2 regions of the Kitasatospora sp. NPDC034533 genome follow, and region 2 is predicted to be linked to the other one. Evidence: riboswitches for the same ligand, from Rfam matches in the RefSeq annotation. Region 2 holds a riboswitch; the other holds the start of a gene.
What was found. A riboswitch is a leader RNA that binds a small molecule or an ion and turns the genes downstream of it on or off. The one in region 2 is predicted to bind guanidine.

Region 1: linked by a shared signal. The riboswitch ahead of ACZ55U_RS07210 (DMT family transporter) and the one ahead of ACZ55U_RS09870 (MBL fold metallo-hydrolase) in region 2 are both predicted to bind guanidine.

Annotation. Positions count from the first base shown of each region.
Region 1 is NZ_JBVITE010000006.1:195,635-210,877, forward strand. It holds gene ACZ55U_RS07205 (MFS transporter) at 1-1,163, opposite strand, end outside; gene ACZ55U_RS07210 (DMT family transporter) at 1,261-1,575, opposite strand; guanidine-III (ykkC-III) riboswitch at 1,620-1,685, opposite strand; tRNA gene ACZ55U_RS07215 (tRNA-Cys) at 1,771-1,842, shown strand; gene ACZ55U_RS07220 (xanthine dehydrogenase family protein molybdopterin-binding subunit) at 1,959-4,286, opposite strand; partial or broken gene ACZ55U_RS07225 ((2Fe-2S)-binding protein) at 4,877-5,485, opposite strand; gene ACZ55U_RS07230 (FAD binding domain-containing protein) at 5,557-6,423, opposite strand; gene ACZ55U_RS07235 (beta-N-acetylhexosaminidase) at 6,739-8,349, opposite strand; gene ACZ55U_RS07240 (DUF3039 domain-containing protein) at 8,438-8,716, opposite strand; gene ACZ55U_RS07245 (YqgE/AlgH family protein) at 8,779-9,363, opposite strand; gene murA (UDP-N-acetylglucosamine 1-carboxyvinyltransferase) at 9,667-11,007, shown strand; gene ACZ55U_RS07255 (HU family DNA-binding protein) at 11,138-11,422, opposite strand; gene ACZ55U_RS07260 (NAD-dependent malic enzyme) at 11,932-13,404, opposite strand; gene ACZ55U_RS07265 (HelD family protein) at 13,775-15,243, opposite strand, start outside.
Region 2 is NZ_JBVITE010000010.1:14,537-29,779, reverse strand. It holds gene ACZ55U_RS09900 (hypothetical protein) at 1-4,878, opposite strand, end outside; gene ACZ55U_RS09895 (DUF4132 domain-containing protein) at 4,875-5,732, opposite strand; gene ACZ55U_RS09890 (ABC transporter ATP-binding protein) at 5,956-6,738, opposite strand; gene ACZ55U_RS09885 (ABC transporter substrate-binding protein) at 6,766-7,776, opposite strand; gene fhuB (Fe(3+)-hydroxamate ABC transporter permease FhuB) at 7,883-10,048, shown strand; gene fes (enterochelin esterase) at 10,068-11,189, shown strand; guanidine-III (ykkC-III) riboswitch at 11,334-11,401, shown strand; gene ACZ55U_RS09870 (MBL fold metallo-hydrolase) at 11,416-12,279, shown strand; gene ACZ55U_RS09865 (Uma2 family endonuclease) at 12,302-12,853, opposite strand; gene ACZ55U_RS09860 (DHA2 family efflux MFS transporter permease subunit) at 13,069-14,463, opposite strand; gene ACZ55U_RS09855 (MbtH family protein) at 14,460-14,645, opposite strand; gene ACZ55U_RS09850 (amino acid adenylation domain-containing protein) at 14,638-15,243, opposite strand, start outside.

The DNA.
Region 1 (15,243 bases), on a different contig from region 2:
ATGGTCAGCCCCATCCCGAGGCCGCCGATGCCCCAGGCCACCGCGGCCACCCAGGCCGGCACCGCCGGGACGAGCACCAGCGCGGCGCCGCCGACCGCGACCGCCGTCAGCGCGAAGCCGCCGCGGATCATCGGCACCCGGTGGCGCTCGGCCCCCGGCCGTCCCTGGAGCCAGGAGCCCAGCGCCCAGGTGAGGCCGCCGCTGGTCAGGGTGAGCCCGGCCAGGGTCGGGGAGAGGCCGCGCTGGCTGGTCATCATCAGCGGGATGAACACCTCGGCGGAGAAGAACGCCCCCGCCGCCACGCCGCGCAGCAGGATCACCGCCGGCAGCCCGCGCAGCGCGCGCAGCGTCCCGGTGGGCAGCAGCCCCAGGACGGCCGGCACCAGCAGCGCCGCCCCGGCCGCGCCGGGGACCAGCCCGATCGGGTCGAGGCGCTGGCCCGCGTACTGGACCAGTCCGGCGCCGGCCGCCGCCATCGCGGCCAGCCGGGTGCGGCGGCGGTCGAACTCCCCGCCCTTGGCCACCGGGTGCTCGCGCTCCGAGCGGGCCAGCGCCGGGCCCATCACGGCCAGCGGCAGCAGGATCAGCGCCGGCACGGCCAGGAACACCCAGCGCCAGCCGAGGTGCTGGGTGACGGCCCCGGCGACCAGCGGGCCGACGATCGAGGGCAGTACCCAGGCCGAGGAGAAGGCGGCGAACACGGCGGGCCGCAGCCGCTCCGGATAGGCCCGGCCGACCACCACGTACAGCGCGACGATCACCAGTCCGCCGCCCAGGCCCTGGATCGACCGGCCGCCCACGAACACCCACATCCCGGGCGCCGTCCCGGCCACCACCAGGCCGACGCCGAACACCGCGATGCCGGTGAACAGCGGCCGCATGGGGCCGCGCCGGTCGCACCACTGGCCGGAGACGACCAGGGCGAACAGCGTGCTGGTGAAGTAGCCGGAGAAGGCGAAGGCGTACAGCGGGACGCCGTGCAGCTCGCGGGCCGCGGTGGGCATCGCGGTGTTGACGGCCGTCGCCTCGAAGGCGATCACCAGGACCACCGAGACGATCCCCAGCGTCAGCGCGCGGAAACGGCCGCCGAGCACCCCGCCGCCGGGGTCGTCGTCGAGGGGTATCGGCACGGGGTCGACCGAGGTGGGGGAGGCAGTGGTCATACGTGACATGGTAAGAGCCGTCCAAGCGGTTGACTCCTGACCCCGGTCGGTGAGCGACTCGGTCGCAGGACCTAGGGCCGCCGCCCGGAGACGCCCGTCAGTGCAGCACCTTGAGGCCCACCACACCGGAGACGATCAGCAGCAGGCACGCGATCCGGGCCGCGGTCGCCGGGTCCCCCAGGACGGCCATGCCGTAGACGGCGGTGCCGACCGCGCCGATGCCGACCCAGACCGCATAGCCGGTGCCGATCGGAATGGTGCGCATCGCGTACGCCAGACCGCCCATGCTGAACAGCAGCGCGACGCCGAAGACGAGGCTGGGAACGAGGCGGGTGAAGCCCTTGGACGATTCCAGGGCGACCGCCCAGACGGTCTCCAGGAAACCCGAGACGATCAGAACGAGCCAGGCCATGACGGTGGTACCTCCGCAGTCCACAGCGGCCGGATTGCCGCTGAACTGCGCCGTCTTGTCGTCACCGGGTACGACGCGCTCGTCCGGGGTGGCGGGAACGGAGCCACCTACCGGCGACCGTAACACACCTTGCCACACAGAATTTACACAACGGCGTTGACCCCTCGCCCCGGGATCGGCCACCATGAATTCACTGGCCGTGTGCCCGAGTGGTTGAGGGAACCGTCTGCAAAGCGGTGCACGCGGGTTCGATTCCCGCCATGGCCTCATGGGGAAAGGAATTGCCGGCCGACTCGAAAAGTGGGCCGGCAATTCCTTTCCGTCGTTTTCCGGACGGCCCGGACAGGCTTTCCGGAAGGCCCGGCCGGGGTTTCCGGAGGGCCTCAGAGCGTGATGGCGTCCTCGGCCCGGATCGGCAGCCGGCCCACCGGCAGGCCGGTGGCGGCGCGCACGGCCGCGGCGACGGCCGCCGGGGCGACCACCGCGGGCACCGCGCCGACCGCCTTGGCCCCGAACGGCGCCACCACGTCGCGCTCCTCCAGCAGCGCGGCGATCCGCACCTCCGGGGTGTCCAGCGAGGTGGGCAGCCGGTAGCCGGTGAGCGAGGGGTTGCGCAGCACCCCGCCCTCGGTGCGCAGGTCCTCCAGCAGCGCCAGGCCCACGCCCTGGGCCACCCCCGCCTCGATCCGGTCCTCGATCTGCCGCGGGTTCAGCGCCCGGCCGACGTCCTGGGCGACCGTCATCTCGACCACCCGGACCGCGCCCAGCTCGATGTCCACGTCCACCACCGCCCGCATCGCGCAGAACGAGATGGAGACGAAGGCGTCCCCCTGCCCGGACTCGTCCAGCGGCTCGGTCGGGTGCGGGCGGCACTGCGCGGTGGCCCACAGCTCCTTGCCCTCCAGCGCCTCCGCGACCGGCATGCCGAGCACCCCGTCGTACGAGGTGATCTTGCCGTCGGAGATCTGGAGCAGTTCCACCGACATCCCGAAGTTCGCCGCGATCGGCTGCAACAGCTGGTGGCGAACCATCAGCGCGGCCCGCTCGACGGCCCCGCCGGAGACCCACGTGTGCCGGCCCCGGGCGGACGGCCCGGCGATCGACTGGTCGCTGTCGGCCGGCGCGATGTAGACCTCGCTGACGCCCAGCACGGTCTGCACGATCTGCCGGGCCAGCGTGGCGAAGCCCTGCCCGGCGTCGACCGCCGCGCAGATCACCGTGGCGTGGTCCCCGCTGACCCGCACGGTCGCGGTGGACACCTCGTCCTCGCCCTCGGCGCCCAGCATGTGCACCATGCCGACGGCGTAGCCGATGCCGCGCCGCACCGCCGCCGGGTCGCCCGCGCCGCCGGGCCCGCCGGGCAGCAGCCACTCGGCGTCCGGGTCGTCCACCGGCAGGGCCGGCAGCGGCTCGGCGGCGACCGCGTCCAGCAGGGCGCGCACCGGCGCCGGGCAGGTGACGGCCTGTCCGGTGGGCAGCGGGTCGCCGGTCGACATCGCGTTGCGGCGGCGGATCTCCACCGGGTCCACGCCGATCCGGGCGGCCAGCTGGTCGAGCTGCGACTCGTACGCGAAGCAGGCCTGGAGCGCGCCCTCGCCGCGCATCCGGCCGGCCGGCGGGTTGTTGGTGCGCACCGCCCAGGCGTCCACGAAGACGTTCGGGCAGACGTACGGGCCGACCGAGAAGGCCGTCGCGGCGGCCAGCGCCTCGGCGGAGACGTCCGCGTAGGCGCCGCCGTCCAGCAGGATCTGCGCCTCGACCTTCACCAGGACGCCCTCGGCGTCGGCGTGGTGGCGGTAGCGCAGCAGCGCGGGGTGGCGCGAGGTGTGGGTGTGGAAGGACTCCTCGCGGGTGAGCGTCATCTTCACCGGGCGGCCGGTGCGCAGCGCCAGCAGCGCCAGGGTGACCTGGAAGGAGAGGTCCTCGCGGTCGGTGGTGGCGCCCGGCACGCCGGTGGCCACCAGCCGGACCCGGTCCGGCTCCAGGCCGAGGCAGGCGGCGGTGCGGTCGCGGTCGCCGTGCGGGTCGGTGGAGGACAGGTGCAGCTCGACGCCGCCGTCCGGGCGCGGCACGGCCAGCCCGGCCTCGGCGCCCAGCGGGGCCGGGTCCTGCCGGCCGACCTGGTAGAGGCCCTCGACGACGACCTCGCCGACCGCGTCCGGGTCCCCGGTGCGCAGCGGCAGGTGGCGGAACAGGTTGCCGTCCGGGTGCAGCGGCGGCGCGGTGAAGGCCTGCTCGGGGTCGGTGACGGCCTCCAACGGCTCGTAGTCGACCGAGATCAGACCGACCGCCAGCCGGGCGGTGTCCGGGTGGTCGGCGGCCACCGCCGCGATCGGCTCGCCGTGGTGGCGCACCACCCCGGCGGCCAGCACCGGCCGGTCGGCGACGATCGGTCCGGCCGGGGCGCCGTCGGGGGCGCCGTCCGGGCCGGGCGGCAGGTCGGCGGCGGTGACCACGGCGTGCACACCGGGCAGCGCCAGCGCGGCCGAGGTGTCGATGCCGCGGATCCGGGCGTGCGGGTGCGGCGAGCGCAGCACCGCGCCCCACAGCAGCCCCTCGGCCCACAGGTCGGCCGCGTACGGGTAGATGCCGAGCGCCTTGGGCAGCGCGTCGCCGCGCAGCGGGGAGCTGCCCAGGCCGATCGGCTCCGGTGCGCCGCCCTCGCCGCCGTCCTGCTGGAGTGCTGCGCCGATGTCGGTAGGCGACGTCATGATGCGTGGTCGTCCTCGGGGAGCCGGATGCCGTGGGCGGGGGTGGACCCGTACGGGGCGCCGGCCGGGGCGCCGCCCTCGGCCGGGGCACCGTGCGGGTGCGGAGCCGCGTACGGGGTGCCGTGCGGGGGCGTGCCGTCGAAGGCCGCCTCGGGCAGCGGGGTGCCGTGCGCGGGGGTGGGCTGGTAGACCGGGGCGTCGTACCCGGCGTCGTAGCCGTTCTGCTGCGGGTGGCCGTCCGGGTAGGGCAGGTAGGTGCCGTGCGCGGGGGTGGCCTGGTACGGCTGCTCGGGGTAGCCCTGCGGCGGGTAGTACACCTGGTCGTCGGCGGCCTGGGCGGGGATCGCGTCCCGGATCGGGGCCAGCACGGTGGTGTCGTACACGCCGGAGTCGTAGCCGCCCTGGGGGTCGCCGTACGGCGTCCCGGCCGGGGCCGGCTCGACGCCCTGCGGTCCGGCGGCGGGCTGCTGGGCGGGCCGCGGTTCGGCGTGCTGCTGCGGGACGTGCTCGATCCAGTCCCCGGCGTCGGCGTAGACCGGCGGCTCGACGGCCTGCCCGGGCTCGGCGGGTGCCTCCGCGGGTCGCTGCGCCGGCACCTCGGCGTGCGGCACCCCGGCGTGCGGCAGCTCGGCGGCCGGCGCCTCCGCGGGCGGCTCGGCCGGCGCCTCGACGGCGGCCCCTGCGGCGGCTGCCTGCGCGGCGGCGGCCTCCTCCGCCTCCTCGGCCTCCAGCGCGCGGGCGTCCGCGACGCTCTGGACGGCGGCCAGCACGCCCCGGTAGCCGGTGCAGCGGCAGAGGTTGCCGCACAGGGCCTGGCGGGCCTCGACCTCGGTGGGCCGGTGGTTGCGCTGGAGCAGGTCGTGCACCGCCATCGCCATGCCGGGGGTGCAGTAGCCGCACTGCACGGCGCCGGAGGCGGCCAGCGCCTGCTGGACGTCGCTCGCGCCGCCGACGGCCGACAGGCCCTCGACGGTGTTGATCTCGCTGTCGGCGGCCAGCGCGGCGGGCACCAGGCAGCCGGCCACCAGCTGGCCGTCCACCTGCACCGAGCAGGCCCCGCACTCGCCCTGCTCGCAGCCGTCCTTGGCACCGGCCAGGCCGAGCCGCTCGCGCAGCACGTAGAGCAGGCTCTCACCGATCCAGGCGTCGGTGACGGGCCGTTCGAAACCGTTGACCCGCAGCGTGTACGAGGCGCACGGGCGCAGCTCGCGGCTGACCTGCGGCGAGAGGCCGAGCGGGTCGGCGTCGAGGGTCTCGATGGGGTCCGTGGTCACTTCAGCACCCTTCCCAGCGCCCGTCGGGCCAGCACCGATACGGTACGCCGCAACCGGACGGCGGCCGCGGTCGGCCCCTCGGTCACGGCCTCCCAGGCGCCCTCGGCGCCGTAGTTGTCGGGGACGCAGGCGGTGGCCACGTACTCGCCGAAGGCGGCGGCCGCGACCGGGTCGATCTCCCGGGTGCCGTCCCAGTCGATGCAGCCGGCCACCCAGGCCTCGGCCTCCAGCGGGCGCAGCGGCACCGGCGCGACGGCTCCGACGGCGCAGCGCACCGAGCGCCGGGCCGGGTCGAGGACGAGGGCGACGGAGGCGGTGGCGCGGGCCGGGCCGCTGCGGCCGGTGGCCTTGAGGAAGACCTGCGGGGCGTGCAGCAGCGGGACGCGCACCCAGGTGAGCAGCTCGCCGGGGCGCACCGGGTCGAGCCCGGTGAGCAGGTGACTGACCGGCACCTCGCGGCTGCCCCCGGCCCTCGTGAGGGTGACGGCGGCCTCCAGCGCGGCGAGCACCGGGAGGGTGTCGCCGGCCGGCGCGGCGGTGACGATGTTTCCGCCGAGGGTGCCGACGTTGCGGACCTGCGGCGGGCCGGCGGTGCGGGCGGCGTCGGCGAGGGCGGGGATGAGCGCGGCGAAGTCGGGGCGGTCCATCCGGGCGTGGGTGAGTCCGGCGCCGAGCACGGCGGTGCCGCCGTCCTCGTAGCGCCAGCCGCGCAGTTCGGTGATCCGGCCGAGGCCGACCAGGGCGGCGGGGCGCAGCCGTCCGGCGTTGACGGCTTCCATCAGGTCGGTGGCTCCGGCCACCGGTACCGCGGCCGGGGCGGCGGCCAGCGCGTCGACGGCCTCGTCGAGGGAGGCCGGCAGCATGATCGTCCGGTTCACCTGGGTCCCACCGTGCTCCACTTGCTCATCGATCGCCTGCCGCCCACCCGGCCTGCGGCCGTGCTGTCCTGCGTCAGCAGCCCGGCCTGGCCCGTAGGGTACGGGCGATCGGGCCGGGTTGGGCAACTCTGGCACACAATGCTCGATGATCATTTCGGGACCGGTGAACGGGACTGCCCGATTGGGACCGATACCGGGCGGTATCTGCCCCGGCCCGCTCCGGGCCAGGGCAGATGTTCATCAGTTCTTGACGTCGGATGACCGCTCAGAAGTTCCCGGTGAGTACGACCAACACACCGGTCAGCGCACCGGCGGCGGCCCCTCGATCGGGCGGCCGAGCACCCCGGGCCAGCGCTGCCACGGGTGCGGGCCGCCGGCCGGGCGGTACTCGACGCCGAGCGCGTCCAGCGCCTTCAGGTGCGTCGTCAGCCGCCGCTCGAAACCGGCGAAGTCCCGCTCGGCCGGCTCGGCGGGCAGCTCGGACCAGGCGACCTCGGCGAAGGCGACCAGCCGGGGGAAGGCCCGGTAGTCGATGTCCCGGGCGCTGTCCATGAACTCGCTCCACAGGTTCGCCTGGGTGCCGATCACGTGCCGGGCGGCGGCCTCGTCCAGCTGCTTGGGGACCGGCTCGAACCGGTAGACGTCCTCCAGGGTGCGCACGAAGCCGACCGGGATCGGCTCGTCCGGCCCGTCCGCCTGCCGGTGGTCGAAGTAGACGTGCTGCTCGGGGCACATCACCACGTCGTGCCCGGCCTTCGCGGCGGCGATCCCGCCGCCGAAGCCGCGCCAGGAGGAGACGGCGGCCCCCGGCGCCAGGCCGCCCTCCAGGATCTCGTCCCAGCCGATCAGCCGGCGCCCGCGCTCGGCCAGCCAGCGGTCGAAGTGCCGGATGAGGTGGCTCTGCAGCTCGTCCTCGTTGGCCAGGCCCAGCTCACGGATCCGCGCCTGGGCGGCGGCGCTGTCCTTCCACTGCTCCTTGGGGCACTCGTCGCCGCCGAGGTGGACGAACTCGGACGGGAAGAGCTCCAGGACCTCCTCCAGCACGCCCTCGAAGAAGCGCAGGGTCTCCTCGGAGGCGTTGAGCACGTTGTGGCTCACCCCCCAGTCGGTCCACACCCCGAGCGCGGAGGTGTCCACCACGTCGGTGTTGCCCAGCTCGGGATAGGCGGCGACGGCGGCCTGGGTGTGGCCGGGCAGGTCGATCTCCGGGACGACGGTGACCCCGCGCGTGGCCGCGTAGGCGACGATCTCGCGCAGGTCCTCCTGGGTGTAGTAGCCGCCGTGCGGGCGGTCGTCGCGGCGCTGCCCGGCCCGGTAGCCGACCATCGAGCGGTCCCGCCAGGCGCCGCGCTCGGTCAGCCTCGGGTAGCGCTTGATCTCCACCCGCCAGCCCTGGTCGTCGGTCAGGTGCAGGTGCAGCACGTTGAGCTTGTGCGCGGCCAGCAGGTCGACGAAGCGCAGCACGTCCGACTTGGGCAGGAAGTGCCGGGCGACGTCGAGCAGCGCGCCGCGCCAGCCGAACCGGGGGGCGTCCTCGATGTCGGCGCCGGGCAGCACCCAGCCGTCGTGGCGCAGCGGCGAGCGGCGGTAGGCGTCCGGTCCGAGCAGCTGGCGCAGCGTCTGCGCGCCCCACAGCGCCCCGGCCGGGCCGCCCGCGGCGATCAGGGCGTGGCCGGGGCGCACCGTGATCCGGTACGCCTCGGCGGCCAGCGTCCCGTCCTGGACCAGCTCGATGCCGCCGCCCGGCCGGCCCGGGCCGAGCGGCAGCCCGGTGGCGGCGGACAGGGTGCTCCGCAGCCAGCGCTCGGCGTCGGCCAGCGCGGGGGGTGCGGTCAGCGTGGTGGCGGCGTCGAGCGGATAGTCCTCGTCCGGGCGGCGGGCGGCACTCGAAGGTGCGGGAATGAGGTCCATTCCGACATCCTGCCCACGCCCCGGACGATTGGCATAGACCACCCCTGAAACGCGGTGCTATGCAAAACGGCGTTGCGCGGCGGCGGGACTACTTGTTCTCGCCGTCGCCGCCCTGCGGCTTGCCGATGCCGTCGTAGATCTCCTTGCACATCGGGCAGACCGGGTACTTCTTCGGGTCGCGCCCGGGCACCCACACCTTGCCGCAGAGCGCGACCACGGGAGACCCGGAGAGCGCGCTCTCCATGATCTTGTCCTTCTGGACGTAGTGCGCGAAGCGCTCGTGGTCGCCGTCCCCGTGGGACACCTGCGGGACGGGCTCGACCAGGGTGCCGGTGCCGAGGCCGCGCTCGGGCTCAAGAGTGCTCATGGGTGCCAAGTCTATGGGCGCCCCCGGAAACCCGGCCAGTGTCGCGCCGCCGGGCCGGTGGCTCAGTTCATCGTGGGGTCGTCCGGATAGGTCGCCAGCAGGGCGAGCGGGCCGCGCTGGCGGCGCAGCACCGCGCGCCACAGCCGCTCCGGCTCGGGGCTGGAGACGTCCCCGGGCTCGCAGTCCACCAGGTACCAGGCGCCGCTCTCCAGCTCCGCCTCCAGCTGCCCCGGCGACCAGCCCGCGTACCCGGCGAAGATCCGCAGGCTGCCCAGCTCGCCGGCCAGCACCTCGGGCGGCGCCTCCAGGTCGACCAGGCCGATCGCGCCGTGCACCCGGCGCCAGCCGAGCGGCTCGCCGGTGCCCGGCTCCCCCGGTGCCACGGCGAGGCCGAGGGCGGAGTCCAGCGCGACCGGGCCGCCCTGGAACACCACCGCCGGCTGTCCGACGAGTCTGTTCCAGCCGTCCAGCACACTGCCCACCTCGACCGGCGTCGGCCGGTTGAGGACAACGCCGAGCGCCCCCTCGACGTCGTGGTCGAGGAGCAGCACCACCGCCCGCGCGAAGTTCGGGTCGGTGAGCAGGGGCGTCGCGACGATCAGACGGCCGGTGTGGGACCGGCCTGCGTGCGAATGGGCCGCCGTCATGCCCACATGATCCCGCAGAACGGCACCGCCCGGACACCGCAACGCCCGGAAACCTCCGTCCCGCACGAACACCCGTACGGCCGCACCGACGGGCGCCCGCGGGCCCGGAGAGAGCACCATCACGGGAGAGGCTCACGGGAACCGACGGCGCGCCTACTACCATCTACGTCTGGTGGACGCCCTTTACGGTGCCGACTCGGTTTCGCCGGGGGCCCGAACGCGCCCGTTTACGACCGGTCCACCACCGGCTCTCTCCCGGAGCCCCTCCCCCCGACTCCTCTGGCACCCCGGATTGCGAGAACGATGACCGACGACGTCCTGCTGGTCCACGGCGGAAACCCGCTCGAAGGCGAGATCCGCGTCCGCGGTGCGAAGAACCTGGTGCCCAAGGCCATGGTCGCCGCCCTCCTCGGCCAGGGCCCCAGCAGACTGCGCAACGTCCCGGACATCCGCGACGTCAAGGTGGTCCGCGGCCTGCTCCAGCTGCACGGCGTGACCGTGCGCACCGGCGACGAGGACGGCGAGCTGATCCTCGACCCCTCGCACGTCGAGAGCGCCAACGTCGCCGACATCGACGCCCACGCGGGCTCCTCCCGGATCCCGATCCTGTTCTGCGGCCCGCTGCTGCACCGCCTCGGCCACGCCTTCATCCCGGGCCTGGGCGGCTGCGACATCGGCGGCCGTCCGGTCGACTTCCACTTCGAGGTGCTGCGCCAGTTCGGCGCGTCCATCGAGAAGCACCCGCAGGGCACCTACCTGGTCGCCCCGCAGCGGCTGCGCGGCACCAAGATCGAGCTGCCCTACCCGTCGGTCGGCGCGACCGAGCAGGTGCTGCTCACCGCCGTCCTCGCCGAGGGCGTCACGGAGCTGCGCAACGCGGCCATCGAGCCGGAGATCGTCGACCTGATCTGCGTGCTGCAGAAGATGGGCGCGATCATCACCCTGGGCACCGACCGCACCATCCTGATCACGGGTGTGGACGAGCTGAACGGCTACACCCACCGCGCGCTGCCGGACCGCCTGGAGGCGGCCTCCTGGGCCTGCGCGGCGCTGGCCACCAAGGGCGACATCTACGTCCGCGGCGCCCGCCAGCTGGAGATGATGACCTTCCTCAACACCTTCCGGAAGGTCGGCGGCGCCTTCGAGGTGGACGACGAGGGCATCCGCTTCTGGCACCCGGGCGGCGAGCTCAAGGCGATCGCCCTGGAGACCGACGTGCACCCGGGCTTCCAGACCGACTGGCAGCAGCCGCTGGTGGTCGCGCTGACCCAGGCCACCGGGCTGTCCATCATCCACGAGACGGTGTACGAGTCGCGGCTCGGCTTCACCGGCGCGCTGAACCAGATGGGCGCCCACATCCAGCTCTACCGCGAGTGCCTGGGCGGCACCCCGTGCCGCTTCGGCGCCCGCAACTTCCTGCACTCCGCGGTCGTCTCCGGCCCCTCCAAGCTGATGGGCGCCGAACTGGTCATCCCGGACCTGCGCGGCGGCTTCTCCTACCTGATCGCGGCGCTGGCGGCCGAGGGCACCTCGACCGTGCACGGCATCGACCTGATCAACCGCGGCTACGAGAACTTCATGGACAAGCTGCGCGACCTGGGCGCCCACGTCGAGCTGCCCAGCGAGCAGCTGGTCGACGCCTGACGGCCCCGGCACCACGGCGAGAGGCCGGGCTCCCCAGCGCCGACTCCTGACAGACACAGCCCCGGCACAACGGCGAGAGGCCGGGCTCCCCAACTGGGGAGCCCGGCCTCTCGGGCGTTCAAGGGGTGGCTCAGGCAGCGCCCTTGGCGGCTTCCTTCAGCTTCGAGCCGGCGCTCACCTTGGCGCTGTAGCCCGCGGCGATCTGGATCGGCTCGCCGGTCTGCGGGTTGCGGGCGGTGCGGGCAGCGCGGTGGGTGCGCTCGAAGGTCAGGAAACCGGGGATGGTGACCTTCTCGTCGCCCTTGGCGACGACCTCGCCGACGATCTCGGCGAAGGCGGCCAGAACGGCGTCGGCGTCCTTGCGGGTCACCTCGGCGCGCTCGGACAGCGCGGCCACCAGCTCACTGCGGTTCATGTGTACTCCTGTGGTCTGTTCGCTTGCGGTGTGCGGGGGCCCATCGGTGCTCCCACCGGGGGGGCACCCGGATGGGCCGCAGGTCCGCACACTGTGCTCATGCAGGCAATGCGTGGTCGCAGGCCGGATTCCCACCCGATGCCGCGCGCCGGAGCCGTCGAAGGCCCGTCCGCCCGCCTGGGTACGAATCCTGCCCCGACCGGCCCCGAGAAAGCCAATCGGGCCCCGGCCCAGCCACCCGAACAACACCCGCCCGTTGGAGGTGTGACGCTCCGTCGGCTCCGGCGGACCGGGCGCGGGCGGCGGTCGGGAGGACACGCCGGAAGACCAGGGGGACGTTCCGTACTTGTCGGACACGCCTGCCCCGTGCAGGGCTACGGTACGCCCTAGGACTGACAAGCCCAAACACGCCCCTCGCCCTTGTGTCGCAAGGGTTCGGGGCGAGCTGGGCGGGTATGACCGCTATTCGCACATTTGAGCGAACTACGACACGTCGCCCGATCCCCCCGTCAGAGCTTGACGGTGGGGAAGGCGGCGGTGTCGAGGGTGCCGACGATGCCCGGGGTCGGACGGCTCGGCGCGCGGTCCTCCTGGGCGCCGGCCAGGGCCGCGTCGCGCACCGCGGAGGCGACGGTCTTGGCGACGTCCTTGTGGAACACGCTCGGGATGATGTAGTTCGCGTTCAGCTCGTCGTCGGCCACGGTGGTGGCCAGCGCCCGGGCTGCGGCGATCATCATCTCGGTGTTGACGGTGCGGCTCTGGGCGTCCAGCAGGCCGCGGAAGACGCCCGGGAAGACCAGCACGTTGTTGATCTGGTTCGGGAAGTCGCTGCGGCCGGTGGCGACCACGGCGGCGGTCTGCCGGGCGACGGCCGGGTCGACCTCCGGGTCCGGGTTGGCCAGCGCGAAGACGATCGCGTCCTGCGCCATGGTGGCCAGGTCGTCGCCGTCCAGGACGTTCGGGGCCGAGACGCCGATGAAGACGTCGGCGCCCGCCACCGCCTCCTTGAGGCTGCCGGTGCGGCCCGAGCGGTTGGTGTGCTCGGCGATCCAGCGCAGGCTGTCGTTGAGGTCCTCGCGGCCCTGGTGGACCACGCCGTGCACGTCCGCCACGGTGGCGTGCTCGACGCCGGCCGCCATCAGCAGCTTGAGGATCGCGGTGCCGGCGGCGCCGGCGCCCGACATCACCACGCGGATGTCGCCGATCTCCTTGCCGACCACCTTCAGCGCGTTGGTGAGGGCGGCCAGCACCACGATCGCGGTGCCGTGCTGGTCGTCGTGGAAGACCGGGATGTCCAGGGCCTCGCGCAGCCGGGCCTCGATCTCGAAGCAGCGCGGCGCGGAGATGTCCTCCAGGTTGATCCCGGCGAAGCCCGGGGCGATCGCCTTGACGATGGCGACGATCTCGTCGGTGTCCTGGGTGTCCAGGCAGATCGGCCAGGCGTCGATGCCCGCGAAGCGCTTGAACAGGGCCGCCTTGCCCTCCATGACCGGCAGCGCGGCCTCCGGGCCGATGTTGCCCAGGCCCAGCACCGCCGAGCCGTCGGTGACCACGGCGACGCTGTTGCGCTTGATGGTCAGGCGGCGGGCGTCCTCGGGGTTCTCGGCGATCGCCATGCAGACCCGGGCCACACCCGGGGTGTAGATCATGCTGAGGTCGTCACGGTTGCGGATCGGCAGCTTGGACGACATCTCGATCTTGCCGCCGAGGTGCATCAGGAAGGTGCGGTCCGAGACCTTGCCGATCGACACGCCGTCGATCGCGCGCAGCTTCTCGACGATCTCCTCGCCGTGCGTGACCGAGGAGGCCGCCACCGTGACGTCGATCCGCAGCGCCTCCAGGCCGGAGGCGGTGACGTCGAGACCGGTCACCGACCCGCCGGAGGACTCCACGGCCGTGGTGATCGCACTGACGGCGTTGCCCCGGGCCGGGACCTCCAGCCGTACCGTGATCGAGTTGGAGACACTGGGCACCGTCGCCATCGACGCTTCCTTCTTCCGTCTGTCCCGCAGGCTCAACATTTTGTTGAAGGCATCGCCTGCGCATGCTAGACCTCGATCGTCGCACCTTCCAGGGGGTACCCAGAAATAACGTTCATTGAGTGTGCGGACCCGACAATCCGGCCCACCGCCGCCGGCCTCCCGCCGCTCACTCCTTGCCTCTCCCGGCCGATGCGTTACATTGGACAGGCACCGGCCCGATCCAAGCCCCCGGGCCCAACCTTCGTCCCTTCGAGGGACCACTTGCCGCGAGGCGAGCATGGCGGGTCGGTGTACCAAACGTCTGAAGGCCCCTCACCAGCCGGTGAGGGGCCTTCTTCCGTAGGGGGCCGTCAGTCTTCCGTAGGGTCCGTCAGCCGTGCAGCAGCGCGGGCACCCCGGCCGCGTCCGGCAGGTCGTCCGGGCCGGAGAGCACGGTCAGCCGCTGGGTCGCGCGGGTCAGCGCCACGTACAGCACCCGCAGGCCGGCCTCCGACTCCCCGGCGATGCCGGTCGGGTCCGCCACCACCGTCGCGTCGTACTCCAGGCCCTTGGCCTCCAGGCTGCCCAGCGCCACCACGCGCTCGCCCAGGCCCTCGGCCCAGCCCGCGGCCTCCTCCCGGCGGTCCATCGGCACCACGATCGCCACGGTGCCGTCCACCTCGGCCAGCAGCCGCTCCAGCTCGGCGCGGGCGGCCTTGCCGAAGGCCTCCGGCGAGGGGTCGGTGACGGCCGCGAAGCGCGGCTCCACCCCGACGTGGCGCACCGCGCTCGGCGAGGGGGTGCCCGGCGCCGCGAGCGCCAGCACCTTCGCCGCCACCTCGGCGATCTCGGCCGGGTTGCGGTAGTTCACGGTCAGCGTGAAGCGGCGGCGCTGCTTGCCGGCGAGCACCTCGTCCAGCGCGGCCTGGGCCTCCTGCGGGAACGGCCAGGAGGACTGCGCCGGGTCGCCGACGATCGTCCAGGTGGCCATCCGGGCGCGGCGGCCGATCATCCGCCACTGCATCGGGGTGAGGTCCTGCGCCTCGTCCACGATGACGTGGGCGTACTCGGTGCGCTCGACCGGCACGCGCTCGCGCTGGCGGGTGCTGCGGTCGGCGAAGGTGGTGACCTCGTCCAGGCCGGTCAGCAGGTCCACCGCGTCCACCTCGCGGACCTTCGGCCGGGCCGGCTCGCCGAGCAGCACCTGGAGCTCGTCCACCAGCGCGACGTCGTGCGCGGACAGCGCGCCCTCGCCCCGGTCGGACAGGTGGCGCCAGGAGGCGGCCAGCAGCCGGGCCTCGTCCGGGGTGACGGCGCGGCGGGCGATGCGGTTGATGTGCCGGTGCTGCCGGAGCGTGGCGAGCACCCGGCGCGGGGTCACGGCCGGCCACCAGGCGTCCAGGAAGTCCAGGAAGGACGCCTCGTCCGAGACGTACTCGTCGAAGGCCTCCTTCTCCTCCTGGCGCTGCTCGCGGCCGTAGTGGTCGGTGGGCTTGGGCAGGTCCCGGACGGCCAGCTGCCACAGGGCGTCCAGCAGCAGCCGGCGGGCGCGCGGGCGCAGCAGGTTCAGCGGGGTGCCGCCGGAGCCCACCACGTTGCCGCGCACGGCCTTCAGCCGGGCGGCGTCCAGCTTCAGCACCTCGCCGCGGGCGACCACCTTCAGCTCCTGCGGCGCGCCCAGCTCCAGCGCCGCGCGGGCGGCCCGGCGCAGCAGCTGCACCATCCGGGCCGAGCCCTTGACCCGGGCCGTCTCGGGGGTGTCGTAGGTGGTCGCCTCGATGCCGTCCACCAGCGAGCCGACGGCCCGGATGGCCACCTGGCCCTCCTCGCCGAGCGCGGGCAGCACGCCCTCGGTGTAGG
Region 2 (15,243 bases):
GCGGGCGCGCTTGGCCTCCAGCACCAGGGGGGTGGCGGCGAGTTCGGCGCGGGCCTTCTTCAGCCGGGCGGGCTTCCACCCCGTCCAGCGGGCGGCGTTGCGGTCGGTCGGGTCGGGCAGGGCGAGCAGCTGGAGGTAGAGCGCGGCGGCGTCCTCGCCGAGGCCGTGGGTGCGGGCCACCTCGGTGACCAGCTCGGGGACGGACAGCTGCGGGTTCTGCAGCCAGGCCGGGCCCTCGCCGGTGGCCGACACCGTGCCGGCGGAGGCGGCCAGTCGCTCCGGCTCGCCGCGCAGCACCGACTCGATGGCGCGTCGTTCGAGGGAGAACCAGTAGCTGCCGGAGAGCCCGTCGAGCAGTTCGAGCAGCGGGTCGTCCGGACCGGTGAGGGCGGCCGGCCGCAGCCAGCAACGCTCGTACTTCTCGTGGTAAGGCGTCAGGACGAGCGCCGGGCCGCAGTGGACCAGGCCGTGCCGGTCGGCGCCGCCCTCGGCGGGCAGGCCGAAGTGGCCGCGCAGCACGGGGGCCAGCGCCGCGCCCTTGGGGGTGCGGATCAGGTCGAGGTCGAGCAGCAGCTCCGGATCGGCCAGCCGGCTGCGCAGCGCGGTGGCCGCGGTGGGCAGCAGCGGGCGCAGCGGACTGTCGGCGGGCAGGTGGTAGGCGAGCCAGCGCAGCGCGTCGACGGTGGAGCCGATCGCGCCGTTCCCGGGGACGGCGGACGGGTCCTCGGGGGCCAGCCGGGGGCCGGCGTCCTCCGTCTCGGTGATCCGGAAGCCGGTGCGGCCGGTCAGCCACGGGGTGCGGGCGGGGTTGAGCACGGCCTCGATGGTGTCGACGGGCACGCCGTGGACGGTGGCCAGCGCCTCGTCGGGGAGGGTGACGAGCCGTCCGAAGCGCCGGATCCACTCCTCGGCCCCGGCGGCGAGGTCGGGGCCCTCCGTCCACAGCGTCTTCGGGTCGGCGGGCAGCAGGGCGCCCCAGACGGCGGCGAGGCCGGTGTGGTCGTGGCCGCGCAGCCAGGCCCGGGCGGCCTTGTACTCGCCGGACTTGAGCCCGTACTCGGCGGGCATCGGATCGCCGTTCCAGTGCAGCAGCCTGGCCGGCGGGCTGAGGAGCAGGGCGGAGCGGGCGGTGCCGATGCCGGTGAGCTCGCTGAAGGTCTCGGCCCGGGCGGGGTCCCACGGGACGCTGCCGCGCAGCGCGGCGACCCGCCAGAACTTGGCGACCCAGGCCGCGGAGACCAGTTCCTCGGTGCCGCGCTCCTCGACGGTGGTGAAGTGCGCGACGGGGCCGAACTCCCCGCTCGGGTCGTGGTCGACGGCGAGCCAGTGCACCGTGCCGTCGGTGTACTGCCGCTGGCGACCGAGGATGACGACGGTGCGCCCGGCGTGCCGCAGCACCTCGCCCTGGCGGTGGGTGACCGGCTTGGTACTGGCGGCGGCCTGGGGCGACGGCTCGGCGAGGACGATCTCGCGCAGGGTGGCGCCGTGGTCGGCCAGCGGGCCCTTGGTGAGCTCGCCGAGCAGCAGCACCAGCGAGGAGCGGTGGGCCGGCCGGGTGAACGGCGAGGCCACCGCGTACGCGAGCGCGTGGAGGCGGCCGAGCAGGTGCAGCCAGCCGTGGTGGGAGTCGCCGCCGCGCAGCGTGACGGTGGCGGGCGTCGTCCAGCCCTCGCCGTCCGCGGCGGGCGGGGCGGCCAGCACGGCGCTGACGGCGCGCAGGTTGTTGAGCACCGACCAGCGCCCGTCCGAGTCCCAGGTGTTGCCGAAGCCGCCGGTGCCGGGCAGCACGGCGTGGACGGCCTCGCGCAGGTCGTCGTCGCCGCCGTGGTCCGGCCGCCACTCGGCGGCCGTCGCCTCCTCGGGGCGTTCGGCCTCGGGCTGCGGGAGGAACCGGGCGACCCGGTCCAGTAGGTCGGCGGCGGCGCGGGCGAGCCCGGCGACGCCGGCCAGCAGCCGCGGGTGCTCGATGCCGGGCAGCACGGCGCCGACCGCCTGGACGGGCAGGGAGCGCCGGACCGCCTGCTGCCGGGCGATCCGGCGGCGCACGCCCTGGACGGTCAGCCAGCACTGCTCCGCCTCGGGGCCCGGCTCGGGGTCGACCGGCCAGGCGGCGTCGATCAGCCGGGCGGCCTGCTCGGCGGTGACGGTGCGCAGCACCTTCGAGCCCGCCTCGTCGCGCGGGCGCAGGGCGTGCCAGTGCGGGTACGGCGGGATGAGCGGGGTGCCGGCGGCGGAGAGGTCACCGGGGTGGCAAGGGCGCAGGTCGACGGTGCGGTCGTCGTGGCCGGTGCGGTCGGTGACGTCGGGCAGGTTGAGCGAGAAGTGGCCGCGGTGGGTGTGGCTGACGACCGGCCCGGCCGTGCCGGGCAGGGCGAGCCGGCCCACCGGGTGGGTGTTCGTCCCGGACGCGGCGAGCGGCAGGACGATGCGCTGCCCGTCGGCCGTGAACGTGGTGACGGCCTTACCGGGCTCGACCCGGGCCCAGCTGCCGAGCACGGTGCCGTCGGTGCCGAGCGGGGTGTGCTCCAGGCCTGGCTGGAGCGGCAGCAGCCAGGTGCTGCCCTGGACCAGCCTTCCGGCCCGGGCGGTGGCGGCGATCACCGGCGGTTCGGCGGTGCGGCCCAGGCTGCCGGTGGCCGGGTCGAGTTCGCGCAGGACGGGGCTGCCGTCGGGGGCGTGGCGCAGCGTCCAGTAGCCGGTGCCGTCGCCCAGGACGCGGTGCTCCTGGGGCATCCGGGTGTCACCCGCGTGCAGCGGGCGCTCGCCGGTGGTGCGTCCGCCGCCGGGCAGTTGGAGGGACGGCGCCTCGGGCTCCCGGTCGCCGTAGTAGTAGCCGGCGATGGTCTGGCCCTCCAGCTCGAACTGCTCGTCCGGACGGCTGGACCAGTACGCGCGCTGCTTGCCTTCCTGGGACCAGACGACCAGCAGCTCGCCGTCGACCAGCCGCAGCCTGGTCCGGTTGCGCTGGTGCTGCTCCCCGGGCACCCGCAGGGTGTGCTCCAGCACGATGCCCTCGGGGCCGACCACGACGGCCCGGTCGCGGCGGGCGAGGATCAGGTGCGGCCAGGCGTCCTCGATGATCAGGCCGGTCAGGCCCGCGCCGCCGAGGCTCGGGACGGGGTGCTGCGGGGCGTCGGCGGCGGGCGGGTCGGCGAGTTTGCCGAGCGCCTCCTCCAGGGCGGGCCAGCCGAGTTCGTCCAGGATGCCGGAGGTGAGGGCGCCGGTGAGCAGCGCGGTGACGTCGAGGGCGGCGATCCGCTCGGCGGCGGCCGGGGCGACCTCCCGGACGGCGGTGCGGTACGGGGCCAGCGAGCCGACCAGGTCGGCGGCGCCGGCCAGGCCGCGGGCGCCGGACAGCTCCTCGGCGCGGGCGTCGGCCCACTCCGCGAACAGCTCGCGCAGCAGCGGCAGGGCGGGCACCCGGCGCTTGACGGCCGTCTCCCAGGCGGGCGGGGTGGCGTGGCGCAGCACCGGCCGGAAGCGCGGGTCGGCGGCGACGGCGGCCAGGCCGGTGCTGTCGGGGCCGCACTGCTCGACCCAGCCGCGCAGGTCCCATTCGAGGCCGGCCGGCGGGTCGGCGACCGGCACGCCGGCGGCCAGCAGCAGGTCGAGCAGGTCGAGTCGGGTGAGGCTGCTCCGGATGCCGGTGAACAGGTCGACCGCGACGCCGTCGGCGCGCAGCCGGTCCGTCATCCGGCCGGCCAGGGCGAGCGTGGCGGGGCAGCTGGGCCGGGTGCGCCAGCCGCGGCCGAGGTGGTTGCACCAGCGCTGGAGCCAGGCGGCGGCGGGCTCGGCGCCTTCGGGGCGCGGGCCGGTGAGCAGGTCCTCGGCGCCGGTCTCGGTGAGGATCTCCAGCCAGGCGGTGTCGTGCGGGGCCTGGTCGGAGGAGGCCGGGTCGGGCAGCAGTTCCAGCAGCCGGGCGCGGACCGCGGCGTCGGCCCGGCCGAGCTCGATCAGCGCGCCGTGCCAGGACTTCCAGAACGTGCCGGGGGCCCGGTTGACCGCCGGGGAGTCCAGCAGTTCGGCGAGCAGGGCCCGCTCGTGCTCCTCGCGGTCCAGGCCGGCGGCCCTGATCAGCGCGCGGGCGTCCTCGGCGACCCCGGCGTACGGGGCCATGCCGGCCGCGGAGCGCTCGGTGCACAGCTGGCGGAAGCGCTGCCAGGCCGTCAGCGGGTCGAGCCGCCGGCTCAGCTCCTTGACGTACTGGCGCAGGGACTTGACGGTGAGCGCTCCGGCCAGGGCGAACTCCAGGAAGACGGCGCGCAGCCGTTCCTCGTCGACCGCCAGGCCGTGGGTGCGCTCGGCCTCGCGGGCCTTGCCGAACCAGGCCGCGGCGTAGGTCTGGTTGCCGTGGCCGAGGAAGATCCGGCCGACCTCCTCGCAGAAGGTGGGCAGGAAGTGCGGGACGGCCCGGCCCAGGCGCAGGGCCAGTTCCTCGAAGCCGTCCTTGGCGGCGCCGGGCTTGGAGGTGGCCTGGCGGGCCAGCCGCTCCATCTCCTTGACCAGGGCGAGCGCGTGGTGGCCGTTGGCCGGGTCGTGGACCAGCGCCCAGGCGGGGAAGCCGAGCGCCTCCTGGCGGACCTGGCCGACCTCGGCCGGCTCCTCCTGCGGCGCCAGGCCGAGGAATTCGAGGGCGAGGTCCTCGGCCTGGCCGAGCGCGCCGGGGACGAGCCGGACGATCCGGCGGCCGTCGAGCGCGGGGTGGGCGTAGGTGCGGGCGGTGAGCACGTCGGCGGCGCTGTCGGGGCGCCCGGCGCCGGGCAGGGTGCCGGCCTGGAGCACGGCCCCGGCGTCGAGCAGTTCCCCGGGTGTCGCGGAGGGCGTCCCGGAGTGCGTCGCGACGGGCGTCGCGGTGGTCGGGTTCACGGTGGCGGTCATGCGTCTTCCTCCCCCTGGATCGTGCGGCCGGCGTGCAGGGCGGCGGCCATCCGCATGCCCTCGGACCAGGCGACCGGTCCGACCTCGGTGAGCGGCAGGGCCCGGCCGTCCGGGCCGGCCCAGCTGAGCGCGCCCGTCTCGCAGGCGTCGTACTCGTAGTAGTCGCCGACCCAAACCCGGGCCTCGACGGTGCGTCCGCCCTCGGTGACCGGCTGGACGGCGGAGCCGCCGCGGACCCGGCAGCCGAGCCGGGTGCAGCGCCCGACCAGCTCGCGCAGCTCCCGGTAGCGGCCGCCGGCGTAGGTGGTGACCTCGGTGCCCACGGGCGGCTCGGCGGGCCGGTGCCAGACCTCGCGGTAGAGCTGCTGGACGCGCTGGGAGACGCCCAGCTCGACGGCGAACTCGCGCAGCTCGTCGAGGTCCTGGAGCAGCACGGGGTGCGGTATCAGGACCTCGCCGTCGGTCAGCCGCACGGTGTCGCCGTCGAGGTCGACCAGGCCGAGGCCGCGCTCGGCGTCGGCGCCGCGCAGGAAGCCGGCGACGGAGCCGTCGGTGGCGGTGACCACGAGGTCCTTCAGGACGCCCTGCCAGGCCTCGTCCGGCCAGACGGCGGTGAGCACGGCGGCGGGCACCGGCAGCGAGCGGACCATCCAGCGCTCGACGTCCTCCCGGCAGCCCCGCTCGTGCGCGGCCAGCCATTCGGCGAGCTGCTTGAGCTGGAGGACCACCGGGTCGTCACCGAGCTTCGACGGTAGGGACTTGAGGTCGCGGCCCGCCGCGTTGCGGCACGCCACCCTGCCCTCCCCGTCGAGCGTGACGCGGTACCCTCCCGCGCCCGTCTCCACCCATGCCACGGCCGTACTCCTCCCACCCGAGTGCCACTCGGGAACACCTGTCGATCGCCTGCTGACCAGCGATGCGAGGAACGTAGCGAGGGCCACTGACAACGCGTCGACCGGGGTGAGTTGGGGCCTGACATGCGAGTTTCAAACCACTCGAACGAGTGATCGAAGACAACGGCAGGGCGGGGCGGCCGCCCGTAGGCAGCCGCCCCGCCCTCCCACCGTCCGGGCCCCGTCAGTCCAGCGGCGCCCTGGGCACGATGACCGGCGCGCCGTCGCCCGGCGCCGCCAGCACGTGGCTGTCGATGTCGTACAGCGCCCGCACCAGCGGCGCGTCCACCACCTCGCGCGGCGGCCCGCAGGCCACCACCGCGCCGTCCCGCAGCGCGACCAGCAGGTCCGCGTAGCGGGCCGCCGCCGCGAGGTCGTGCAGCACCATGACCACCGTCCGCCCGCCCGCCGCGACCCGGCGGACCAGCTCCAGCACCTCCACCGCGTGCCCGAGGTCGAGCGCGCTGGTCGGCTCGTCGAGCAGCACCACCGGGGTGTCCTGGGCGAGCACCATGGCGAGCCAGCAGCGCTGCCGCTGGCCGCCGGAGAGCCGGTCGAGGCGGCGGCCGGCCAGGTCCTCGACCCCGGTGGCGCGCAGGGCCTCGGCGGTCAGCCGCTCGTCCTGCGCCGACCACTGGCGGAACAGCCCCTGGTGCGGGTGGCGGCCGTAGCGGACCAGTCCGGCGACGGTCACCGCCTCCGGGGCCTGCGGGCTCTGCGGCAGCAGCGCGATCCGGTGGGCGGCCTGGCGCGGGCGCAGCCGCCACACGTCCTCCCCGCCGACCAGGACCCGCCCGGCCTCCGGCCGGTGCAGCCGGGCCACCGCCCGCAGCAGGGTGGACTTCCCGCAGCCGTTCGGGCCGACCACCGCCACCACGCGCCCGGCGGGCACGGTGAGGTCGACGCCGCCGAGGACCGGGCGCCCCGGCCCGTACCCGGCGCTGAGCCCCTGGATCGTCAGTTCCATGGCACTGCCCCCTCAGCCGGCGCGCGCTCAGTTGCCGCCGAGCGCCTTGGAGAAGTCGCCGATGACGACGTCGGCGGCGAGCGGCCCCCCGCGGGTGGACCAGACCGAACCGTCCACGGTGACGGCGTGGTTGTTCTTCACCGCGTTCAGCTCCTGGTAGGCGGGCTTGGACTGGACGTCCTTGAGGGCGGACTTGCCGTCGTCGGTGAGGGTGGACAGGAACAGCCAGTCGCCGTCGATCTCGCTCAGCTTCTCCAGGCTGAGCGCCGGACTGTGCGCGTTGCCGTCCTTGTTCTGCGCGGCCGGGCGGGTCAGGCCCATGTCCAGGGCGACGCCGCCGGCGAACTGCTGCTTCTCCATCCAGCTCGGGCCGGTGGGGTTCCAGCGCACGATGGAGACGGCGGCCCCCTTGTTCGCGGTGAGCTCGCCACCCGCCTTGGCGGCCTTGGCCTCGTAGTCGCCGATCACCTTGTTGGCCTGGTCGAGCCTGTTGACGGCGTTGCCCACGCCCCGGAAGGCGAGCTTCCAGTCGTCGGTGGGGGCCATGGTGACCAGCGTGGCGGGGGTGATCTCGCGCAGCTGCTTGAGCACCTGCTCGTCCTGCATGTCGCCGGCCAGGATCAGGTCCGGCTTGGCGGCGATCACCTTGTCCATCACGGGCTGGAGCAGGTTCCCGACCACCGGGACGCCCTGCACCTTGTCCTTGAGGTACGCGGGCGGCTCGGCCAGCCCCTGTCCGTTGGTGATGCCGACCGGCTTGACGCCGAGGGCGAGCACCGCGTCCAGGTCCTCCTGGGTGAGGGTGACGATCCGCTTGGGCTCGACGGGCACGTCGACGGCCTTGCCGGTGGCGTCCTTGACGGTGCGCTTGCCGCCGTCGCCCGGGGTGGCGGCCGCGGCGGAACCGGTGGCGGAGGCCGAGGAGGAGGAGCCGGAGGAACCGCAGCCGGTGAGCAGGAGCGCGGCCGCCCCGGTGACGGCCAGCGCCTGGGCCGCACGGCGGCGGACGGGGCTGAGCGGGCGACGGGCGAACGGCATGGGTGCCTCCGGGCAACGGTGGTACGGGAGTTGAGCGGCGTCCGGGCAGCTCGGCACGGCGGAGGTGCCCCTCGGGACGGCTTCGTCATTAGGTTAGCCTTACCTTATGACATTGTCGCAAGCCGGCGTCCCCGAAGCGCCTCCCGCCGCGCCGGAGCCCCCACCGCCCGGGGGCCTCACCCGGGGTGCCCGCCCCACCTGGCCGTTCGCCGTCGCGGCGGCGGTGCTGCTGATCGCCCTGGCCGCGCTCTCGCTGTCGGTCGGCGCCGGCGAGGTCGGCCCCGGGCGGGTGCTGGACTACCTGCTGAACCGCGACGGCGCCCGCGCCGACGGACGGCTCGCCCTGGTCGTCGGGGACCTGCGGCTGCCGCGCACCGTCACCGCCCTGCTGGTCGGCGCCGCGCTCGGCGTCGCCGGAGCGCAACTCCAGTCCGTCACCCGCAACCCGCTGGCCGAGACCGGACTGCTCGGCGTCAACGCCGGCGCCTCGCTGGGCGTCGTGCTCGGCATCGCCGTGCTCGGCGTGCAGACCGCCTTCGGCTACCTCGCCTTCGCCTTCGGCGGCGCGGTGCTCGCCAGCACCGTGGTGCTGCTGGTCGCCGCCACCCGGGGCGGCGGATCGCCGATGCGGCTGGTGCTCGCCGGCTCCGCCGTCGCGGCGATCTTCCGCGGGCTCACCGACGTGCTGATCGTCAACTCCCCCGAGGCGTACGAGCGCTACCGGGTGTGGGTGCTCGGCTCACTGGCCGGTGTGGAGGGCTGGACCACGCTGCGCCAGCTCGCCCCGGTGCTGGGCACCGGGTTCCTGCTCGCCGCCCTCACCACCCGGCCGCTGACCGCGCTCGCCCTCGGCGACGACCTCGCCCGAGGCCTCGGCCACCGCCCCGGCGCCGTCCGCGCCGCCGTCGCCTTCGCGGTCACCCTGCTGACCGCCTCCGCGGTCGCGCTGGCCGGGCCGGTCGCCTTCCTCGGACTGCTCTCCGGCTTCCTCGCCCGCACCGTCGCCGGACCCAGGACCGGCCGGCTCACCCTGCTCGCGGCGCTGTTCGGCGCCGCCGTGCTGACCGGCGCGGACGTGCTCGCCCGGGTGGTGGCCCGCCCCTTCGAGGCGCCGGTGTCGGTGATCGTCGCCCTGATCGGGGCTCCGGCGCTGATCGCGATCGTCCGCTCCCGGCACTCCGCCGCCCTGGCCATGGCCGACCCCGCCGAAGCGACCCCGCCCGCGCGACGCGCCGAACCCGCCCCGCCGAAACCGGACGTGGCGCTACGCCACGGCGCCTGGTCGCTGCTGCTGCCGCGCCGGGCCCTGGTCGCCTCCCTCGGCCTCGCCGCCGCGCTGCTGGCCGCCGTGGTGGTCTCCGCGCACGCCGGGCAGAGTGAACTCGACCTCGCCCGCACCTTCCAGGCCGTGTTCGGCTACGGCGACCGGCTGGACGTGCTGCTGGTGCAGAAGTTCCGGCTCGGCCGGATCGTCGCCGGGCTCGCCGCCGGGGCCGCCCTCGGCCTGGCCGGCTGCCTCACCCAGACCCTGGCCCGCAACCGCCTGGCCACGCCCGAACTCCTCGGCGTCAACGACGGGGCGACGGCCGCCGTGCTGATCTCCGCGAGCACCGCGGGCACCTTCGGCGCGTGGTGGGCCGGACCGCTCGGCGCGCTGGCCGCCGTCCTCGTCGTCGCCCTCGCCTCCGGCGGGCTCGGCGCGCGCGGCTACCGGGTGCTGGTGGTCGGGCTCGCCATGTCGGCACTCGCCTCGGCGGTCATCCAGGTCGCGATGGCCCGGCGGTCGCTCAACTCGGCCGGCTCGCTGTACGTCTGGACCAACGGCAGCCTCAACGGACGGGACCTCGCCGTCGCCACGCCCGCACTGCTCGGACTGGCGGTGCTGGTGCCGGCGGCCCTGGCGGTGGCCCGGCGGCTGGCGGTGCTTCGCTTCGACGACAGCGTCGCCTCCGCCCTGGGAGTCGACCCGGCCCGGGTCCGCCTCGGCTGCCTGCTGCTGGCGGTCGCGCTCGCCGGGCTGGCCGTCGGCGTCTGCGGACCGGTCGGCTTCGTGGCACTCGCCGCCCCGGTGATCGCCGGACGCCTGGCCGGCCCCGCACGGGTGCCGGTGCTCGGCTCGGCGCTGACCGGCGCCCTGCTCGTCGTGCTCGCGGACACCCTGGGCCGGGTGGCGATCGGCGGGGTGGAGATCCCCGTCGGCATCGTCACCACCGTCCTCGGCGGCCCCTTCCTGCTCTGGGTGCTGCTCGGCCGCAAGGGCACCCCCGCCTAAGCCACTTGGAGACATCGCGATGGAAACCCGTTCCCCCCGGATCGTGCCCGACCCGGCCGATCCGGCGTACCGCCTGGTCACCTTCACCCACCGGGACGGCGACTGCGACGGCGTGCTCGCACTGCTGCACACCGTCACCGACAAGGACCGCCACTCCGGCGACCTCACGCCGCATCTGATGACACGTCATACCGATGGCGAGACGTGGTCGATCACCTACCGGCTGCGCGAGGACCACCGTGCCTCCTACCAGCTGTACCCGTTCCGCGGCGAGGCCCCCGGTACGGCCCGCCGCGACTGGCTGCGCGTCCTCGACCAGGCCCGCCCCGACCCGTACGACACCGAACCCCGGCTGCCGGCCCGCGACGGCCGCCACCCCGCCTCGGTGCTCAGCCTGCCCGCCGCCCCCGCACAGCCGTACGTCCTGCGGCGCGAGGGTGTACCGCGCGGGCGCACGCCGGCCCACGAGGTCGCCGGGCGGCGGGTGGACGTCCACCTCCCGGCCGGGCACCGGGCCGGCGACGGCCCGTACCCGGTGGCGCTGCTGCTGGACGGCGAGATGTGGGGCGAGGTGCTGTCCGTCGGCGACACCCTCGACAACCTGACGGCGGACGGCGCCATCCCGCCCACCGTCACCCTGCTCGTCCACACCCCCGGGCCGCGGCGGGCGACCGACCTCAGCTGCAACCCGGCCTTCGTCGACCTCCTCGCCGACCGCCTCCTCCCCTGGGCCGCCTCGGAGTTCGGCGCGAGCACCGACCCCGCCGCCACGGTGATCGCCGGCCAGAGCGCCGGCGGCCTGACCGCCGCCTACGCGGCCTACCACCGCCCGGAGCGCTTCGGCAACGCGCTCTGCCAGTCCGGCTCCTTCTGGTGGCCCGACGAGACCGAGTCCGACGCCGGCAGCGAGTGGCTGACCCGCCGCTTCGCGGCCGAGGCGCGGCGGCCGGTCCGCTTCTGGATCGAGGTCGGCCTCCAGGAGTGGATGCTTCTCGGCCAGAACCGCCACCTGCGGGACGTACTGACGGCCCGCGGCTACGACTTCACCTACCGGGAGTTCAACGGCGGCCACGACTACGCCTGCTGGCGGGGCGGACTGGCGGACGGGCTGGCGGCACTGCTTCGGCGGCCCGCCGCCTGAAGGCCGCTCCACCCGCGGCAACGCCCTCGGCGGCGGGGGTGGTCGACCGTGCGACACAGCGCGACAGGCGCTCGGCAGGAGGCGATCGCCAACGCGCCCTCCCCGCTCCCGCCGAGGCCGCCGACAGCCCGTGCTAACGTCCCCGGGGCGGCGCAGCGGCGTCGGCCCCGGACGAGATGTGCGCCGTACCCGGCCTGCCAAGACGACGCACAGTGGAGGCGTCATCATGTCCGCTGCCGGTACCCCGACCGCCCGCCCGCTGGACGTGCGGTGGATCCACGGCTCCCCGTCCGCGAAGCACAACGGCGACCCGGACGTCCAGGTCCACGAGTACGACGAGAACACCGTCATCCTCCGCCAGAACAAGGCGGTCCACTACGAGGCGCCGTTCCTGTTCCTGCTCTTCGGGGCGGACCGCGCCGTCCTGATCGACACCGGGGCGACGGCCGACGCCGCCCACTTCCCGCTACGCGCCACGGTCGACACCCTGGTGGACAAGTGGCTCGCCCGCAATCCCCACGCCGGTGAGGACTACGGGCTGCTGGTCCTGCACACCCACGCGCACGGCGACCACGTCGCGGGCGACGGCCAGTTCACCGACCGGCCGTCCACCACCGTGGTCGGCGCGCAACTCGCGGACGCCTGGCCGTACTTCGGCTTCGATCGGGACGCCGGGGCGACGGCCCGCGTCGACCTCGGCGGCGGGCGGGTGCTGACGTGCCTGGCCACCCCGGGGCACCACGAGGCCTCGGTCACCTACTACGACCCGTGGACGGGCTTCCTGCTCACCGGCGACACCCTCTATCCCGGGCGGCTCTACATCAACGACTGGCCGGCCTTCGGGCGGACCATCGAGCGGCTGATCGCCTTCACCGAGAGCCACCCGGTGACGTACGTGCTCGGCTGCCACATCGAGATGACCCGCGAGCCGGGCGTCGACTATCCGATCCGCACCACCTACCAGCCCGAGGAGCCCCCGCTCCAGCTCACCCCGGCCCACCTGCACCGGATCCGGGCCGCCGTCACCGAACTCGGTGACCGGCCGCGCCGGTACCCGCTGGACGACCTGATCCTCTGGCCGCACGAGTGAGCCTCCGAGGCCCCGAGGACGGTCAGTCCCGGTAGGGCACCAGCCGCGCCAGGTCCAGTTCGAAGTCGAACGGCGCGGGGATGCGGATCTTCTCGCCGAACTCCCGCTCCGTCCGGGTGTGGTAGCGCTCGCGGTTCGGCTCGGAGAACAGCGTCACGGTCTTCTGGCGCGGGTCCACGATCAGGTAGAGCGGGAAGCCCATCTGCGGGTAGTCGCGGACCTTGCCCGTCCAGTCGTTGTCGGGGTTGGACGGGGACACGATCTCGACCGCGATCAGCGTCAGGTCCGCGGGGATCTCACGGTCCCCCAGCTCGATGACGTTCTCCGGCAGGTAGGTGAGATCGGGGCTGCGGACGGAGCCGATCCCGGGCGAGGAGAGGTCGCTGTTCCCTGTCGGGAAGTAGCCCGGAGGGCAGCGCGCCTCGAACTGGCGCTGGACGATCGCCAGGTTGAGCTGGTGGATCAGCACCGGTGGCGCCTGGGCGATGACCAACTCGCCGGACGACTCGACCTTGTAGCCGTGCGGCAGACCGCGCCGCGCCTCTTCGAGAAGACGGTAGTGCTCAGGGCTCATGTGCTCTCCTCCGGTGCTCCCGGCACAGTACCGCGCGTGGCGCCGTGCGCTCGGCGGCACGGCGGCACGGGCGGTCTTCCGAACCGGCCGCCCCGGTGCTCGGCCACCGGCCGGGGCGCGGAGCGGGCCGGTGCACCGGCCGAGGCTCCTGGGCGCGCTGCGGCGGCGGTCCGGCCGGGCACGCTCCGTCCCCGGCCGGACCGCCACCCGAGCGCTCACTCCTCCGGCGGCGGGCCCGGGGCCTCGGCCGGGAGCCGGACGGCCGGGAGGGCGCCGACGGCCACCACACCGGCGGTGAGCAGGAGGGCGAGGCGGTAGGGCGTCGGGCCCGCGTCGTCGCCGACGGCGCCGAGCAGCGCGGCGGTGGCGGCGATGCCGAGAGCGCCGCCGAGGGTGCGCAGGATGGTGAACAGGCCCATCGCGCGGCCCATGGCGGACGGCGGGACGTCGGCGAAGCCGGCGATCTGGACGGTGAGGACGGCGGTGCCCAGGACCAGGCCGACGCCGAACATCAGCACCCGTACCGCCCACGGGTTCTCCGCGAAACCGAGGGAGCCGATGACCACCGCCGCGAGCAGCAGCGCGGGCAGCGCCAGGCGGCGCGGACCGAGCCTCGGCAGCAGCCGGTCCACCACCTGGGAGGCGGCCATCAGGCCGATCGCCTCCGGGAAGACGCTCAGCCCGGCGTCCAGCGCCGAGGCGCCGCGTGCCGCCTGGTAGAGCAGCGGCAGCACGAACAGCGCGCCCATCAGCCCGGCCGCGGTCAGCAGGGCCAGCCGGCTCGCCGCGCCGAAGGTGCGGTCGGCGAGCAGGCGAAGGTCCACCAGCGGTTCGGTGGCACGCAGTTGGTGCCGTACGGCTCCTCCCAGCAGCGCCAGGCCGAGCAGGCCGCCGAGGGCCACGCCCGGGGAGGTCCAGCCGTGCGCCGGGCCGAAGCCGAGGGCGTAGGTCAGCAGCCCGAGGCCGGGGGTGGCGAGCAGGAAGCCGACGGTGTCGAAACGGCCCGCCGGGGGCTCCGGCTCACCGCGCAGACCGATCAGCCCGATCAGCACGGCCGCCGCGCCGATCGGCACGTTGACCAGGAACAGCCAGTGCCAGGAGAGGTGTTCGGTGAGGTAGCCGCCGAGCGGCGGCCCGAGGGCGGGCATCAGCGCGGTCGGGACGATCAGGATCCGGCCCAGGCCGGCCCGCTCGTGCGGGGCGAAGGCCCGGAACAGCAGGGTCATCCCGACCGGGGTGAGCAGCCCGCCGGCCACGCCCTGGACGGCCCGGGCTACCGACAGCGCGCCCAGGCCGGGCGCCGCCGCGCAGAGCGCGGAGGCGAGGGTGAAGGCGGTGAGCGAGCCGAGGAAGACCCGTTTGACGCCGTACCGGTCGCCCAGCCAGCCGGCCACCGGCAGGCCGAGCGCGAGGCCCACCAGGAAGGCGGTCTCCACCGCGTTGGCGGCCGACACCGGCCGGCCGAAGTCCTCGGCGATGCTGAACAGCGCCGGGTTGACGATGGTCGAGTCCAGGCCGTTCATACACATCGCGGCCGTGTAGACGACGACCACCGCGGCGCGCCCCGCGAACAGGGGGCGCGCCGGGGCGGCGACCGGCGGAGGGGTCACAGCGCGGTCCAGTGCGCGGTGATCCACTCCAGCGCGGCCGCCCGCTCGCACGGGCCGTGGGCGATGTCCCAGCCGGCCGGGACGGCGGCGAAGACGGGCCACAGCGAGTGCTGTCCCTCGGAGTTGACGAGCGCCAGGAACGTGCCGTCGGCGTCGAAGGGGTTGACGGGGGCGTCACTCATGGGAGGACCTCTTCAGGTGGTCGGCGATCACGCTCGCGATGTGCGCGATCGGGGCGGGCAGGGTCATGTCCTTGTGGGAGCAGGCCACGTCGGTGTTGGCGATCCGGCCGGACACGTAGGGCGCCCAGAGCTCGGGCACCAGGGTGTCGTCGATGGTGTCGACGGTGGCGCGGAAGAACAGCACGTCGCCGTCGAAGGGCCGGTGGTCGTAGCCGCGCACCAGGTGGTTGGTGTTGAGGTAGATCCGGTTCAGCGCGGCCACGGTCGCCTCGTCGAGTCCGGCGAGCGGGCTTCCCTCGGCCCGCAACAGTTCGGTGACGGCGCCGAGTTCGAGCGGCCGGCCGCCGAGGTCCGCGGGTCCGAAACCGCCCATGGTGAGCAGCGCCTCCAGCGCCTCGGCCTGGTCCGGGACGGGCAGCTCGCGGAAGCCCTCGGCGGGGTAGGCGTCCAGGACGGCGAGCAACTCGACCTGCTGGCCCAGCTCCTGGAGCCGGACGGCCACGGCGTGCGCGATGATCCCGCCGGTGGACCAGCCGAGCAGCCGGTACGGGCCCTCGGGCTGGACCTCGCGCAGCCGGTCGGCGTAGTGCGCGGCCAG